One region of the Streptomyces sp. NPDC048637 genome, then DNA from elsewhere that is predicted to be linked to it. Evidence: riboswitches for the same ligand, from Rfam matches in the RefSeq annotation. Region 1 holds a riboswitch; the other holds the start of a gene.
What was found. Region 1 has a riboswitch for cobalamin ahead of thiI (tRNA uracil 4-sulfurtransferase ThiI). Riboswitches for the same ligand answer to the same signal wherever they lie in the genome.
Positions count from the first base shown of each region.

Region 2: it holds a riboswitch for cobalamin, as region 1 does, so the genes downstream of both, AB0C46_RS28095 (ABC transporter substrate-binding protein) here and thiI (tRNA uracil 4-sulfurtransferase ThiI) in region 1, are expected to answer to the same signal.

Region 1 covers NZ_JBEZHQ010000043.1:24,095-31,797, forward strand. The annotation lists gene AB0C46_RS34580 (enoyl-CoA hydratase) at 1-380, shown strand, start outside; gene cobF (precorrin-6A synthase (deacetylating)) at 615-1,433, opposite strand; gene thiI (tRNA uracil 4-sulfurtransferase ThiI) at 1,430-2,791, opposite strand; cobalamin riboswitch at 2,952-3,170, opposite strand; gene AB0C46_RS34595 (helix-turn-helix transcriptional regulator) at 3,428-4,441, shown strand; gene AB0C46_RS34600 (multidrug effflux MFS transporter) at 4,834-6,072, shown strand; gene AB0C46_RS34605 (CGNR zinc finger domain-containing protein) at 6,158-6,688, opposite strand; gene AB0C46_RS34610 (MFS transporter) at 6,745-7,703, shown strand, end outside.
Region 2 covers NZ_JBEZHQ010000027.1:1,904-9,606, reverse strand. The annotation lists gene AB0C46_RS28115 (MFS transporter) at 1-126, shown strand, start outside; gene AB0C46_RS28110 (serine protease) at 214-1,020, opposite strand; gene AB0C46_RS28105 (serine protease) at 1,042-1,842, opposite strand; gene AB0C46_RS28100 (hypothetical protein) at 2,178-2,918, shown strand; cobalamin riboswitch at 3,271-3,452, shown strand; gene AB0C46_RS28095 (ABC transporter substrate-binding protein) at 3,494-4,513, shown strand; gene AB0C46_RS28090 (iron ABC transporter permease) at 4,510-5,625, shown strand; gene AB0C46_RS28085 (ABC transporter ATP-binding protein) at 5,622-6,440, shown strand; gene AB0C46_RS28080 ((2Fe-2S)-binding protein) at 6,516-7,217, opposite strand; partial or broken gene AB0C46_RS28075 (ABC transporter ATP-binding protein) at 7,491-7,703, shown strand, end outside.

The DNA.
Region 1 (7,703 bases):
TCAAGCTGGGCGTCATCCCGGGCATCGGCGGCTCCCAGCGGCTGACCCGCGCCGTCGGCAAGGCCAAGGCGATGGAGATGTGCCTGACCGGTCGCACCATGGACGCCACCGAGGCGGAGCGGGCCGGCCTGGTCTCCCGGGTCATCCCCGCGGACGACCTGCTCGGCGAGGCCCTCGCGGTCGCCGAGACCGTCGCGGGAATGTCCCTTCCCGTAGCGATGATGGCGAAAGAGGCGGTCTCCCGGGCCTTCGAGACGACCCTCACCGAGGGCGTCCGCTTTGAACGGCGGCTGTTCCACGCAGTGTTCGCGGCCGCGGACCAGAAGGAGGGCATGAGCGCCTTCGCCGACAAGCGGCCGCCGGAGTTCCTCCATCGCTGAGTGGCGGACCGCCTTCGGCGTGGGCCCATGCCTCAGGGCGGGGCCCACGCCGAAGGTGAAGCGGGCGCCTGATGCTGCCGTCACCGCGCCGTGGGGACGGCCCGAGAACGGGGGCGGTGGAAGCGCACCGGCGCCTGACACGGGCATCAAGTGGCCGCGCACCGCAGCACAGCCGGCCGGGGGCCGGGCATCAGGAGGCAGCTCACGGCAGCGGGAGGTGACGGCAGAGCGGAGCTAGCAGGAGGCCGTTGGACCGGCACCTTCCGACGGCTCGGGACCGTCGTCGCGCAGCAGACAGGCATCCATGATCCAGCCATGACGCTCCCGGGCCGCGGCACGCAACTCCAGTACCCGGTCGGCGGCTTCGGCCAGCGGACCGGAGACCAGCAGCTCCTCAGGTGTGCCGACATAGGCGCCCCAGTACATCCACCAGCCCTCCTCCCGGTGGGCGGTGAGCGCCGCACCGACATCGAGCATCACGGCGACGTCCTCGCCCGCGGCGAGCCCGGACCCGGCGACGTGACGCCCGGGGGCGATCCGGACCGGACGGCCGAGCCGGGTCAGCGTCGTACGGTGGCGCGCGGCCAGCACCGAGACGCTGCTCACCCCGGGAATCACGTCGTACGTGAAGGGCACCGCACCCCGGGCGGCGACCTCCTCCAGCGTGTCGATCGTGCTGTCGTAGAGCGCGGGGTCACCCCACACCAGGAACGCGCCGGTCCGGCCCGGTGCCAGCTCGTCCCGGAGGAGCCGCTCGTACAGGGCGGCGCGGCGGTGGCGCCAGTCCACGACCTGCGCCTGATAGCCGGCCGGGCTCGCGGGGGAGCGGTCGCGCCGCGGGTCCTCGGCCTCGACCACCCGGTGCCCGGGGCCGGCGTGCTCGGCCACCAGCTCCCTGCGCAGCCGGGTCAGTTCGGACGCCCGCGCGCCCTTGTCGAGCAGGAAGAACACCTCACAGTCCCGCATGGCCCGCACGGCGGCCAGCGTCAGATGCTCCGGATCTCCCGAGCCGATCCCGATCACACGGATCCGCCGCAGGCCCTCCCCGGTCATGACGGCACCGCCCCGGACGGCTCCGCCGCGCACACGGCCGGACCGGGGCGGCCGGACGCGGGTCCGCCGTCCGGGCCGTCCGCGCAGGCCTCCCCGTCCCCGTCGTCCGCGCCGGTCTCCCCGTCCCCGCCGGTCTCTCCCGGGTACATGACCTGCACCTCACGCAGCAGACCCGCCACCACGTCGTCCAGGTCGAGCCGCTTCTCCACTGTGCGCAGGCCCGTCAGCCCGGCCCGGAGGGAGACCCGGGGCGGGGCGAGGAGCTTGCAGCAGTCCTCGTCCGGCAGCACGGAGATCTCCGCGGTGCCGATGGACCGGGCCTCGTCGATGATCTCCTGCTTCTCCCAGCCGACCAGCGGCCGCAGCACCGGCAGGGTGGCGGCCTCGTCGACGGCGGCCATGTTCGCCAGGGTCTGGCTGGCCACCTGCCCCAGGCTGTCGCCCGTCACCAGGGCCTCGGCACGGGGCCGGCCCGCCAGCGCGGAAGCGGCGCGGACCATCAGCCGTCGCTGTGCGACGACCTGAAGCCGGCCGGCCCCCGCGATGGCCAACTGCTTCTGCGCGTGGCCGAGGGCGATGACATGCAGTTGCCCACCGGGCTGGTAGCGGTTGAGTTCCCGGGCGAGCGCGTAAGCCTTGTACACGGAAGCGGCATTCGTGTACGGAGCACCGGTGAAGTGGACGAAGTCGCAGCGCAGTCCGCGACGCATCGCCCGGTAGGCCGCCACCGGCGAGTCGTAGCCACCGGAGAGCAACACCAGGGCGCGTCCGCTGGAACCGACGGGCAGTCCGCCCGGCCCCTGGTGTCGGGTCCAGGAGACATAACTCTCCTTACGATCGATCTCGACCGAGACCCGCACATCCGGGCTGGAGAGATTCACCGGCAGACCTCCCAGAGCTTCCTGGACCCGCGCCCCGAGAAACCGCTCGAACTGCGACGAGGTCATCTCGAAGCTCTTGTCCCGTCGCTTGACCCGCACGGCGAAACTGATCCCGGGCCGCTCGGCCCGGACGCCGGCGAGCGCGTCCACGGCTGCCGTGGTGAGGTCCGCCACGGTGCTCGGGACGCGCAGGGCGGGCTCCACCGAGTTGAACCCGATCACCCGGCGGGCGCGCTCCACAAGGTCCTCCAGCGGGACCTCACCACCGAGCACGGTGACGTCCTGACCGGACTTGATCCACGTGGAACCGCCGATGCCCTGCAAGGCGCTGCGGAGGTTGTCGTGCAGCCGCTCGGTGAACCGGTGCCGGTTGCGGCCCCTGAGGAAGATCTCACCGTGCTTGAGCAGGACACAGGGCCCGCCGGGGCGGGGCGTTCCGGGGGAGGGGACGGAGGGAATGCTCGGATCGCCGGGCACGAAACTCTCCTTCGCGAGTCGTCGTGAGGATCGTGAGGACCGGTCCCGAGCCGTGAACGGGAGGCGGGCCCGCCCACTCCTGCCCTGGGCAGGGTGGGGAGAACGCACCACTCGCTCTACGTCCCGCTACCGGGTCGCCGTGGATACGTGCGCGGTGATCGCACCCCGCACGAGCAGTGGCAGGTCTTCGGACTCGTGGGCACCTCCCGAAGGACGGGACACCTACTGGCCGTCGCTTCCCGGGCCACACACGGACCCAGTGCTTCATGACGGCGGTCGTTCCCACTCACCGCTGCGAGGCAGTTCCGGACTCCCACCGGCTTCCCTCTTACGACACCCCGACTGGCGGGCGGGGCGAACCAGCTGCGGGTCCAGGGTAGACAAGCCGGCGCGGGGTCCGTGTCGGGGAGGCGGGTGCCTGCGACGCCGGTGTTCCTCTTGGCCGGCCCTCATCCGCTGCGCTGGCCGAGCGCGCCGAGGAGGTGCCCGTGCGCCAGGCAGTCCTCCCCGTCCAGGCACGAGGCGTAGGCCCTCCGCAGCACGGTCGTTGAGGAGCAAGGCCGGCCGGTGCGCGTGCCGTGCAGCCGTCTTCATGAACACGCTCCAGGTGCTGGGGGAGGGGTAAACTGCCCGCTCGTGACCCGGGTTCACCAGCTCGCCGGCGCGGTCGGTTCCGCCGCGCTGGATGCGACGTACGCGGCGTACTACGCGTCGATCGCACAGGCCGACGAAAGCCGCGACGGCACCGTCCGGCACCGGCTCCGTCCGGAGGTCGGCGACGGCACGATCGAGGTGACGTCGTTGCGGAGCGGGTTCCACATCGTCCGCTACGACGTCGCTTTCGCCGGAGGGCACCAGGTCGGGTACGCCTTCCCGGGCGACCACTTCGAGCTGGAGCACTGCGTCGACGGGCGCATGCACATCAGGGACGCCACCGCCGGCGCCGGCGACCTGCACGCCCGCTCGGTGTCGCTGAGCCCCCGTTGTGCCACCGAAGGCGTCGTCGCACACGGCGACGCTGAGCGGTACCGGGCGGTGTCGATCACCGGGTCCTGGACCGGGCTGGAGTCCTACCTCGGCGGTCTCGGCACAGGCGCCCTACCGGCCATCGGACCGGAGAAGGCCGCGCGCGAGCGGTATCTGGGCCGGTCCGCCGCGTTGCGCCCGGTGGCCGGTCCGCTGGAGGAGATCTTCCTGCACCGGCGCTCGTCCCCGGGGCGCCCGCTGTTCATGGAATCGCGGCTCGTGGCGGCGCTGGCCGCACTGATCGACGGGCTCACGGTCACCGCGCCGCCCGCAGACGCCCGGGACCGCGCTCTGGACGACCACGAGGTGGCCGCCTTGCGCCGCGTCCCCGAGCTGCTCTGGCGGGAACGCCACGCACCGCCGACGCTGGCCGGTCTGGCCCGTGCGTCGTCGATGTCGGTCCGGCGCCTCGGCACCGGGTTCCGCGCGCTGTACGGGACGTCGGTGAGGGAGTACCACCGACGCCGCTGCCTCGACCGGGCCGCGGCTCTGCTCGTCGAGACCGACTGGCCGGTGGCCCGGATCGCGCACGAGGTCGGCTACGCCTCACCCAGCAATTTCGGCTACGCCTTCCGGCGCGACCGGGGCACCACCCCCGCCCGGTTCAGGCGGGCGCACTCCTGACACCCGTCGGGGCAGGCACCGCGCTCCACATCCCCGGCCCCCTCGCTCCACACTGCGGCGCGGCCCCGGCACCGACGATGTGAGACGCAGCGGTCGCACCGCCGTCGCCTTGTCGTGAGCATCACCTTCGGCGCCACGCTTCGGCATGACCTTCGGCGTCACGTTCGGCAGGAACTTCGGCGTCACGTTCGGTATGAACCTTCGGCGTCGCCGACCGGACAGATTCCTCCATCGCCGAGGAGCGGCAGCGCCTCGACCGAATCCGGTCGGTGGCAGCGACGGCCCCGGCGCGGCCATGTCCACAGCTGCGACACGACGACAAACGCGACAGAGGGGAGTCCTTCCGTGCGATCCAGGTATCGCTCACAGCAGGCACCCTCGGATGGAGACCGATGACCGTCAGCATCGACACCGCGAGTGCTCGGACCGGAACGGGGCGACTCGTGCTCGTCCTCGGCGGGCTCTCGGCGGTATCGCCGTTCGCGATCGACATGTACGCGCCCGGCTTCCCTCAGATCGTCACCTCGTTCGGAACCTCGAAAACGGCCGTTCAACTCTCCCTGACGGCCTGCCTCGCCGGGCTCGCCGTCGGCCAGGTCGTGCTCGGGCCGGTCAGCGACGCGATGGGGCGACGACGCCTCCTCCTGGCCGGCTCCGGCCTGTTCACCGCGTTGTCCTTGGTCTGCGCGTTCGCTCCGTCCATCGCCGTGTTCGACGTGGCCCGACTGCTGCAAGGCATCGCCGGCAGTGCGGGGATCGTCATCGGACGGGCGGTCATCAGCGACCGGTTCACCGGCACCCACGCGGCCCGTCAACTCACCACGCTGAGCGTGACCGGGTCGACCGCGCCGATTCTGGCGCCGGTGGTCGGCGGCCTCATGCTCGGCGTCGGCTCGTGGCGTCTGGTGTTCGTGGCGCTGGCCGTGACCGGGCTGCTGTTGTGGGCCGCGGTCTGGTCATGGGTTCCCGAATCGCTGCCCATCGAGCGGCGCCGGACCGGCGGTCTGCGAGCCGTGTTCGCCGCGATGGGCGGATTGCTCCGGCGTCGCGAACTGGTCGGCTACCTCCTCGTCATGGGAGGTGGCCTGGCCGCCCTGTTCGCCTACATCACCGGCTCGCCCTTCGTCTTCGAAGGCATCTACGGCTTGTCGCCCACGGTGTACAGCCTCGTCTTCGCCACGAACGCCGTCGGCACCGTAGTGGCCGGAACGATATTCGGGCGGCTGGCCGGGCGCGTACGGCTCAACTCTCTGCTCGCCATCGGCGTGGCCATCACCGTGCTCTCCCTGATCACGCTGGTGACCCTGCTCGCCATCGGCATCAGCACGTTCCCCACCACATGGGCCTGCCTGTTCGGTCTGACGTCCGGCTTCGGACTGCTGCTGCCCGCGTCGACGGCCATCATCCTCGCGGTCGGCAGCGATGCCCCCGGAGCCGCCTCCGGCCTGCTCGGTGGCGCCCAGTTCGTGCTCGGCGCGGTGGCCGCACCGCTGCCCGGCGCTCTGGGTAACACCACCGCCATGTCGACGGCGGTCGTGGTGCTGGGCTCGGTACTCCTCTCTGCGGCAGCTCTGATCACGCTCGCCCGACCGTGGCAGGGCAGCCATGGAGAGCCCGTCGGCCAACCCTGAGTTGGCGGCACTGTGCCCCTCGACGTATCCGAGAAGAGGGAGCTCGTGACCACCGCGGAACGTGCTTCGACGGTGCCCTTGTCCTTCACGGCTTCTGTGCTGCCTGCCGGACGCGGTACCGGCGCACGGCGTCGCGGTTCGCGCAGGTGGGGGAGCAGTAGCGCTGCCGGCCGCCCCGTGTGAAGTCACCGTAGGCCCGGCCGCATTCAGCCAGGGCACAGCGCCCGAGGCGGTCCATACCGCGGCAGGTCAGATGCAGGGCGGTGCCCACGCTGACCACCGCCCGCACCACACCGGCCAGGCCCAGGCCGTCGGCGCGGTAGTGGATGTGCCAGCCGCCGTCGGCGTGGTCGGTCAGCCGGGGGTGCGCGGACGAGGTCGTCAGCAGCTCGTTGAGCAGGGCGGCCCGCCGCTCGGGGGTATCGGCGTCGACCACCGCGAGCCAGCACGGGATGAACTCCAGGATCTCCGCCAGGTCCTCGTCGCCCACCGGCCGGTCGATCGCCATGCCCGCCGCGACGCAGCGTTCGGTGAATTCCTCGGGGGAGCGGGGCGGCGTGGCCGCAAGGTCGACGATGAGTCGTACGGGATCTTCTCCGTAAGGGTTCTGCTGCACAAGGGTATTACAGCAGGCTTGCTCCGGAAGGCTCCAGCCCGGAAGGAAGCACGTCCATGCCCAAATGGCTGCCGTTAGTTGCCACTTGCTCGGGAACGTTCATGCTGCTCGTCTACTCGACGATCGTGACGGTGGCGCTCCCCAGCATGGCCCACGATCTGCACGCGGGCTTCGGCTCTTTGCAGTGGATCGTCGATGTCTACACCCTCGCCCTGGCGGGGCTGTTGCCCGGCATGGGATCACTCGGTGACAACCTCGGGCGCAAACGCCTCTACCTGGCCGGCCTGGTGCTCTTCGGCGTCGCCACGCTCGTCTGCGGCCTGGCCGGCGAGGACACCGTGCTGATCGCCGCGCGGGCGGTACAGGGCCTGGCGGGTGCCGCGATGTTCTCGACCCTGCTGCCCCTGATCGGACTCACCTACACCGGGCGTGACAAGGGGGTGGCCTTCGCGGTCTGGGGCGCGGTCGCCGGTGCCGCCGCCGGTATCGGCAATGTCGCGGGCGGAGTCCTGACGCAGTTTCTGTCCTGGCAGTGGATCTTCTTCGGCGGAGTGCCCGTCTGCGCGATCACGGTGGCGCTGTCCGCAGCGGTGCTGATCGACGACACCGGCACCGCGACCCGCATCGACTACCTGGGCATCGTCACCTTCACCCTGGCGGCGATCGGCATCACCTTCGGCATCATCCGCGGCGGCGAGCAGGGGTGGGGTGCCCCCTCCGCGGTGCTCGGCCTCGTCGCGGGCCTGGTGATGCTCCTCGCGTTCCTCCTCGTCGAGCGGACCAGCAGCAACCCGATGATCCCGTTGGACCTGTTCCGCACGCGGGAGTTCAACGGAACGCTGGTCGCCGCCATGGGCTACTACCTCGCCGGCTTCGGCGCGCTGCCGGTCATGTCGATCTGGCTGCAGGACGGCGTGGGGCTCGCCTCCCTCCCCACGGCCCTGGTCATCACCGTGCAGCCGGTGGCGTTCTTCGCCACCTCCGCCGTGGTCGGCAGCGCACTGCACCGCCTCCC
Region 2 (7,703 bases), on a different contig from region 1:
ATCGGGGCCTTCGACGGCACCACCGCGGTCTGGGCGGCCTGCCTGGCCCTGGCCCTCCTGGCTGCCGCCGCCCACCTCCTCCTCGCCCGGCTCCGCCGGCCGGACTTGACGAGGGGAACCGGCTGATCTTGTCGGCATTTCCGGGGCGCGTGCGTTTCTCCGGAGGAGGCGGGGCGGCCGGCTGACCGGCCGCCCCGCCTCACGACGCGTCCCTCACCGCAGTTGCCGGGTGATCTCCTGGGAAAAGGCCGCGACCCGGGTGTAGACGCCGGGCGTGGGGGTGGCGGCATTGCTCTTGGCCAGCCAGCTGACGATCCCGATCAGCTTGCCGCCGGCGACGAGCGGGCCTCCGCTGTCGCCTTCGGCATGGTGGGCGCCGGTGACCGCGTTGTTGGCACAGACGTGCATCGTGGGGCCGAAGTCGCCCCCGGGATTGAGCCGTTGGCATGTCCGGTCGGGCAGGACCCGCAGGTGCGCCGACCGGAGCACGTTCGCCTGGCGGTCCTCGTTGTCCAGCAGGCCCCAGCCGTAGACCCGGGCGCCGGTGCCCGGGCGGTACAGACCGAGGTCGGCAGCCGTGGCCACGGGCAGCGGGGTGTACTTCGGGGGCATGGGCCTATCGAGCGTGAGGACGGCGACATCGTTCTCCAGGTGGCGGCCGAAGCGCGGATGGATCCAGGCCTTGGTCACCTTGCGCATCCGGCCCTCGTGGTGGCGCAGGTCGGTACGGCCGGCGACCACCCCCAGATCGGTGGGGGCCTCGTCAACGACGCAGTGCGCGGCGGTGACGACTTTCGTCGGAGTGACCAGGGTGCCGCCGCAGAATTGCCCCGAACGCGGATAGGTGTCGGTCTGCCGCCACAGGTTGACCGTGACGGTCCATGGTGCCGCTGCCGTGCCGGCTTTCTGTCCGCCGATGACGGCCTGGGCGGTGGGGGCCGGCAGCACGGCGAAGCCGGCGCCGACGAGCAGCGTGAGACATGCCAGGGCCGACCGGCGCAGGTACCTGTGTCGTGTCATCTGAATACTCCCTGCTTCCCGTTATCCGGCGATCCGGCTCTGGAGGAGCGGGTAGTAGGCGGCCGACTTCACGGCGACGCCCGGGTAGAGGCGGCTGGTGCAGCTGCCGCCGCCGCTGATGACGCCGACGAGCCGCCCCTTCACCACGACCGGTCCTCCGCTGTCCCCGCTGCATGCGCTGACTCCGCCCGCCGGGTAGCCGATGCACATCGTGTAGGCCTTGTTGTACCTGCGGGTGCCGTACGCCGTGATGCACTGCTCGTCGCCCCTGTTGGGGATCAGCGCGGTCTGCAGCGGCGGCACCCGGCGGTCGTCGTCGCGGCCCGTCGTGGAGCCCCATCCCAGGACCCTGTTGGGCGTGCCTTCCTCGTACAGCTTCTGCTGTGCCGGGGTGGCGAGCGGCAGGGTCCGGTACGGCATGGGGGCGTTGAGGGTGAGGACGGCGAGGTCGTGCGCGTACGTGGCGCCGTTTCCTTCGGTGTCGGCCTTGGGATGGATCCACAGCTTCGCCACCTTGCGGACGGTGCCCTTGCGGGTGTCCCGCAGGTCTTCCCGCCCGCCCACCACACGAACGCCCTCGATGGTGGCCGGGCTCACGCAGTGGGACGCGGTCAGCACCTTGCGCGGCGCGACCAGCGTGCCCGCGCACTCCGCTTCCTTCACGTCCTGCGACGTCAGAGCGACCGTCCAGGGATATTTCTTGATCTCGGCGCGGTCTCCCCCGACGACCGCGGCGGCGGGCGGGGTGGCTGACACCACCAGCGCCGCCCCCGCCAGGACCGCGCCCGCCACGATGCCGTGGCGCCTTCTCGCTTTGCTCATGGAGCCTCCATTGGCGATCGAACAAAGTCGCCCATGGAGAGGCTGTGGAGGGCAGCGCGGTTGCCTGACACGGCGGACGGGCCACGCATGGCGAGAACTGCCCGCCGGACAACGGCCGTTGACCGATCAAGGGCCGCCGACGAACAAGATCACATGGGCGTGCCCGTCGAGTGCCACCCCGCACCCCACTCCCCCGCACCGCACTCCCCTGCACCGCATGACTCTTGCTGTGTAAGATAGTGCGCCATGGAGGAGGCATCCGCTCCACGCGCCCAGTGGCTCAGCTGCGTGCTGGGCATGTGCCGATCCCCAGTCACCCACACCGCGGAGAAACCATGACGCCGACTGTCGAAACCGTGATCCCCCAGGCCATGGCGACATGGCGCCGCCTCGGGGTCGATGAGGACACAGCCGCCGAGATGGCCGAGGATCTGGCCGCCGACCTGACCGCCGCAGCACACGACGGCCGGGACGCCGGTGCGGTCATCGGGGACGACGTGGACGCGCTCGCCACCTCCTGGGCGGTCGAGCGCGGACTGCCGCCCCTGCACTGGCGCGTGAAGGAAACCGCGGTCGCCGCGGCCGGAGGAGCCTTCGTGCCGGCCATCCTCGCGCTGGTGTTCTGCTTCCTGTCGTGGGATCACACCTTCGACCCCTGCGCGAGCTGGGCCGAACCTGGCGGAGGGACGCCGGGCACCTGCCGCAGCACCCTCGAATCCCCCTGGATGTGGGCCGGCTGGGCCGGCTGGGCCGGCTGCGCGCTCCTCGCCTTCTTCATGATCCGGCGCACCGTGAGCGTGACGCTCCAGCACCATCTCGCCCCCGCGCGCGAGGCGACCCTGCGGGCCCTGCCCAAGGCCCTGCCCGTCATCATCGTGGCAGGGGCCCTGGTGGGCGGGGGGATCGGCCTGCTGGGCGAGCCCGTACTGGGGTATTTCGCCATCCTGGCCCTGCCGGTCGCGCTGGTCGGCATGCTCGGCACCGTCGCAGCGGGAGCTGCCCTGCTCCGGCACCGGACCTGCCCGACGAAGGAATTCCCGGCGCAGCAGCCAAGGCCCGGACGCCGCCACCTTTGACTCGTCGGTGTTGAAGAAGCTGCTGACGGACGGGTGGCCCGCACGGTCGGCATGGACGAGCCGGCCGTCCCTCCGCACGCTGCAACGGCCCCAGATACGGATCTCGGGGTTGGCGCCGAGTTCACTCGTCGGCAGCTCCACAACCGTCGAGAACACGTTGGCCTCCGTGTTCGAGTCCACACCGGTCCACGGCGAAGGGCCGCCGAGATGAGGCGCGGTGATATCGATCGGATTCAGGGCTTGCCGGCCTTCCCGGTGCACGCAGATTCCCCACGCTGCGTTATCGGCAACAACAAGACAACGACCGGGTCACTCTGGCCGTCCGCCTCGCGCCCTTTTGTCCGCGACTCAAGGAAACGTAATATCACCTGGTCATCATCGCGACGGGAGACAGGAAGCCGGTGAGAATCCGGCACGGTCCCGCCACTGTGACCGGGGAGTGGACCCTCGACAACGCCACTGCGCGCAGCGCGGGAAGGCGGGGGGAACGTCGATCCGGGAGTCAGGAAACTGGCCTGTCGCGGGCCCGTTCCGAGGAGCGCGGACTCCCCAGGAGGCTTTACGTGTACGACCGCATGCCCCGTCCCTCTTTCTCTCCCCCGTCTGCTCCGCTCCGCCGCGCCCTGTGCGCCGCCGCTGCGGCCGCCGCCCTGCTGTCCGGCTGTGGCACGACCTCGGGCAGCCCCGGAGACGGGAAGCCCGCCGCCTCCCCGGCGAAGGGCTTCCCGGTCACGATCGACAACTGCGGTACCCGTACGACCTACAAGAGGCCGCCGGCAAGGGCGGTCACCATCCATCAGCACCCGGCCGAGCTGATGCTCGCGCTCGGGCTCAAGGAGCGGATGGCCGGAACGTCCTTCCCTGACTCGGCCGTCCTTCCTCAGCTCAAAAAGGACTTCAACTCCCTGCCGGAGCTGGCGAAGAAGGAACCGTCGTTCGAGACCGTCCTGGAGAAGGAGCCGGACTTCGTCTACGGCGGCTACGGCAGCGCGTTCGCCGAGAACGAGGGCCGCTCCCGCAAGGCGTTCACCGACGCCGGTATCGACACCTACCTCAACCGCGAGTACTGCGGCAAGAAGCAGGTGTCCGTGACGGACATCTACGCCGAGATCCGCACCATCGGCACGATCTTCGGCGTACCGGAGCGGGCCGACAAGCTGGTCGCCGACCTCCAGGGGCGGATCGCCAAGACGGAAAAGGCGGTCAAGGGCGCACCGGCCGTGCCGGTGTTCGTGTACGACAGCGGCGACAAGACGGCGTTCACCCCGGGCGGCAAGAGCCTCGGCACCGAGCTCATCCGGCTCGCCGGCGGACGGAACATGTTCGCGGACCTGGACGACGTCTTCGGTGACGCGTCCTGGGAGCAGGTCGTCGCCCGCAAGCCCGAGGTGATCGCGATCTATGACTACGCGGGCACCGGAAGCGTCGAGCAGAAGAAGAAGTTCCTGCTCTCGCAGCCCGCCCTCGCCGACGTCCCCGCCGTGAAGAACAAGCGGTTCGTCGTGCTGCCGCTGACCGCCACGCTGGTCGGTGTCCGAGCGCCGTACGCGGTCGAGGACCTGGCCCGCGGGCTGCACCCGGAGAGGTTCCGGTGACGGCCCCTGCACAGACCGCTCCCCCCACCACTCCGGTCGCAGGCGGCAGCGGCGGTGCGGACCGGCCGCGCCGATGGTCCTTCGCCGTCGCCCTCGCCGTCCTCGGTGCTCTGCTGCTGCTGTCCGTCACGGCGGGGATGGCCATCGGGTCGGTGCAGGTGCCGCCCGGTGAGGTGTGGGGCATCGTGACGCACGCGCTGGGCGCCGACTGGTCGGAGCCGGTCTGGTCCAAGGCGCGCGAGACGATCGTGCTGGAGGTACGGGCACCACGGGTGCTGCTCGGGGCGGTGACGGGTGCGGGGCTCGCTGTGGTGGGCGCCGCCATGCAGGCGCTGGTGCGCAACCCGCTGGCGGAGCCGTATCTGCTGGGGGTTTCCTCGGGTGCGTCCCTGGGCGCCGTCATGGTGATCGTCTTCGGGGTGACCCTGTTCGGGCCGGTGTCGCTGTCGGCCGCCGCGTTCGCCGGGGCGCTGCTGACGCTCCTCCTCGTGTACTCGACGGCCCGCGCGGGCGGGCGCATCACGTCCGCGCGGCTGGTGCTTTCGGGGGTGGCGGTCGCGGCCGTCCTCACCGCGGTGATGGACCTGTTGCTGCTGACCACCGACCGGGGCAACGAGGCGCGAGCGGTCCTCGCCTGGACCCTGGGGGGTCTCGGCGGCGCGCAGTGGGACACGCTGTGGCTGCCGGGCGCGGCGCTGCTGCTGGGCATCGTCGTCCTGCTGGTCCAGGCCCGGTTTCTGAACCTGTTGCTGGCGGGCGAGGAGGCGGCCACGACGATGGGGCTGGACGTGGCCCGGTTCCGGGCCCGGATGTTCGTCCTGCTCTCCCTCGTCACCGGAGTGCTGGTGGCGGCGGCCGGGCCGATCGGCTTCGTCGGGCTGATGCTGCCGCACATCGTGCGGCTGTTCGTGGGCGGTGACCACCGCCGTGTGCTGCCGACGGCCGCGCTGGCCGGAGCGGTGTTCCTGATCTGGGCCGACGTCGCGGCACGGACGGTCGCCGCCCCGATGGAGATCCCCGCCGGCGTACTGACGGCCCTGTGCGGCGGGCCGTTCTTCCTGTGGCTGATGCGCCGGGACGCCCGGCGGAGCACCGACCGAGGAGTGGGATGACCGCGACCGAACTCGCCGTGGAGAGCGTCACTCTCACCGCCGGCGCACACCACCTGGTGCGTGCTGTCTCGCTGACGGCCCGGCCGGGTGAGGTGGTCGGGCTGGTCGGCCCCAACGGCAGTGGCAAGTCCAGCCTCCTGCGCGCCGTCTACCGCGTCCTGCGCCCCGACGCCGGGTGCATACGCGTGGACGGCGCCGACGCCTGGTCACTGCCGGTGCGCCGGCTGGCCCGCACGCTGGCCGCAGTGGTCCAGGAGTCGGGTGCGGACTTCGACCTGACCGTGCGGGAGGTCGTCGCGATGGGCCGCACACCGCACAAACGGCTGCTCGACGGCGACACCGCCGAGGACGCCCGGCTCATCGCGTCGGCCCTGGAATCGGTGGACGCCGCCGGCCTGGCGGACCGGCCCTTCGACCGGCTCTCCGGGGGTGAGCGCCAGCGGGCGCTCATCGCCCGCGCCCTGGCCCAGCAGCCCTCCCTGCTCGTCCTCGACGAACCGACCAACCACCTGGACATCCGGCATCAGTTGGAGGTGCTCGGCATCCTGCGGCAACTCCCCGCCACGGTCCTGGTGGCCCTGCACGACCTGAACCTCGCCGCGTACTACTGCGACCACCTCTACGTCCTGCGCGACGGCGAGGTGACCGCCTCGGGGCCGCCCGCCTCGGTACTGACCCCCGAGCTGCTGGCCGAGGTGTACGGCGTAGCGGCCGAGGTCGTCGTCCACGCGCGCACGGGAGCACCCCAGGTGACCTTCCTCCCGGGGAAGCCCGTTCAGCCGGCCATGGCGGGGGCGGAGCACTCCGGCCCGTGATCCTGGCGTGCACTCGTGACGCCGACCGCGGTTCAGCGGGCGGTGGTGTCGAGGTGACAGGTCCGGACGGAGTGATCAGGCAGGTGCCTTCTCGCGGTTGAGGACGCACTCGTCGCAGTAACCGACGCCCGGGACTCGGTAGTAGAGGCAGCAATTGCGGCGACGGTAGGCGAGGGGGTGGACCGTGAGGGTGCCCGCGCTCTTGAGGGGCTCCCGTTCCAGCAGGGCAGTGACGAGCGGGAGCGGCGGGTGCGGGGCATCCGGGGCGCGGGCGTCCAGCGTGTGTACGGCTCCCACGAGCGTGGCGGCGGCGTTGCCCCGTAGCACCTGTGGGGAGAGTCTGAAGTGCCGCCGCATCGCCTCGTCCAGCGGCAGCAGGTTGCGTACGACGACGCTCTCGTACAGGGCGTCGGGCACCTCATCACCACGGGCCGCCGCGACCCGCTCGGGCAGCCACAGGTCGATCGGGCCGGACTGGGCCGCGCGCCACCACAGCCGCTCGGGCGCGAGGTCGGGTACCTCACCGGTCAGCGCGGTGACGGCCAGGGCGACCGACCACAGCCGGGCCGCCGTTCCGATGTGGAGGGTCGAGGCCGCCACCCGCCGCTGATCGGTGCCCAGCCGCAGGCCCACGGCCTCGACGGCCCCCTCCAGCACCGCCTGCTCCCCGTACAGGTCCGTGAGCGGCAAGAAGTCCGCGGCGTCGGTCCGCGGTCCGCAGGACACGGCGAAGTAGCGACCGACGGCGGAGACCTGAGCGAGTGTGTCGGTGGTCATCAGCTGAATACTGCCCGGGCCGGTGCGTGGAGGGAAGCGCGGGGTGTGCCTGGTGGCGGCCGCTTGCCCGGGCGGTGCCGGGGGCTGCCCTTTCCGGCGCATTGCCACCGGGTGCGGACCCCGGCCTCCGGCTACGCCTCACGTAGGAGGGATCCGGCGTTGCCTGATACCAGCGGGCGATCGGGGGAGGCGCTTTCGACGGACGCACCGGGGAAGTGGCGCCTCTTAGCGTGAGGTTGTCCCGCCAGGGGGCGTCGCGAAAGGAATGCAAGCATGATCGAAGTAACGGGTCTGTCCAAACGCTATGGCGACAAGGTGGCCGTGGACGACCTGAGTTTCCGGGTCCACCCTGGACGGGTAACGGGCTTTCTCGGCCCCAACGGCGCGGGGAAATCCACCACTCTGCGGATGATCGTCGGCCTGGACCGGCCGACCTCCGGTACCGCGACGGTGTGCGGCCGCCCCTACCGCGACCTCGCCCGTCCG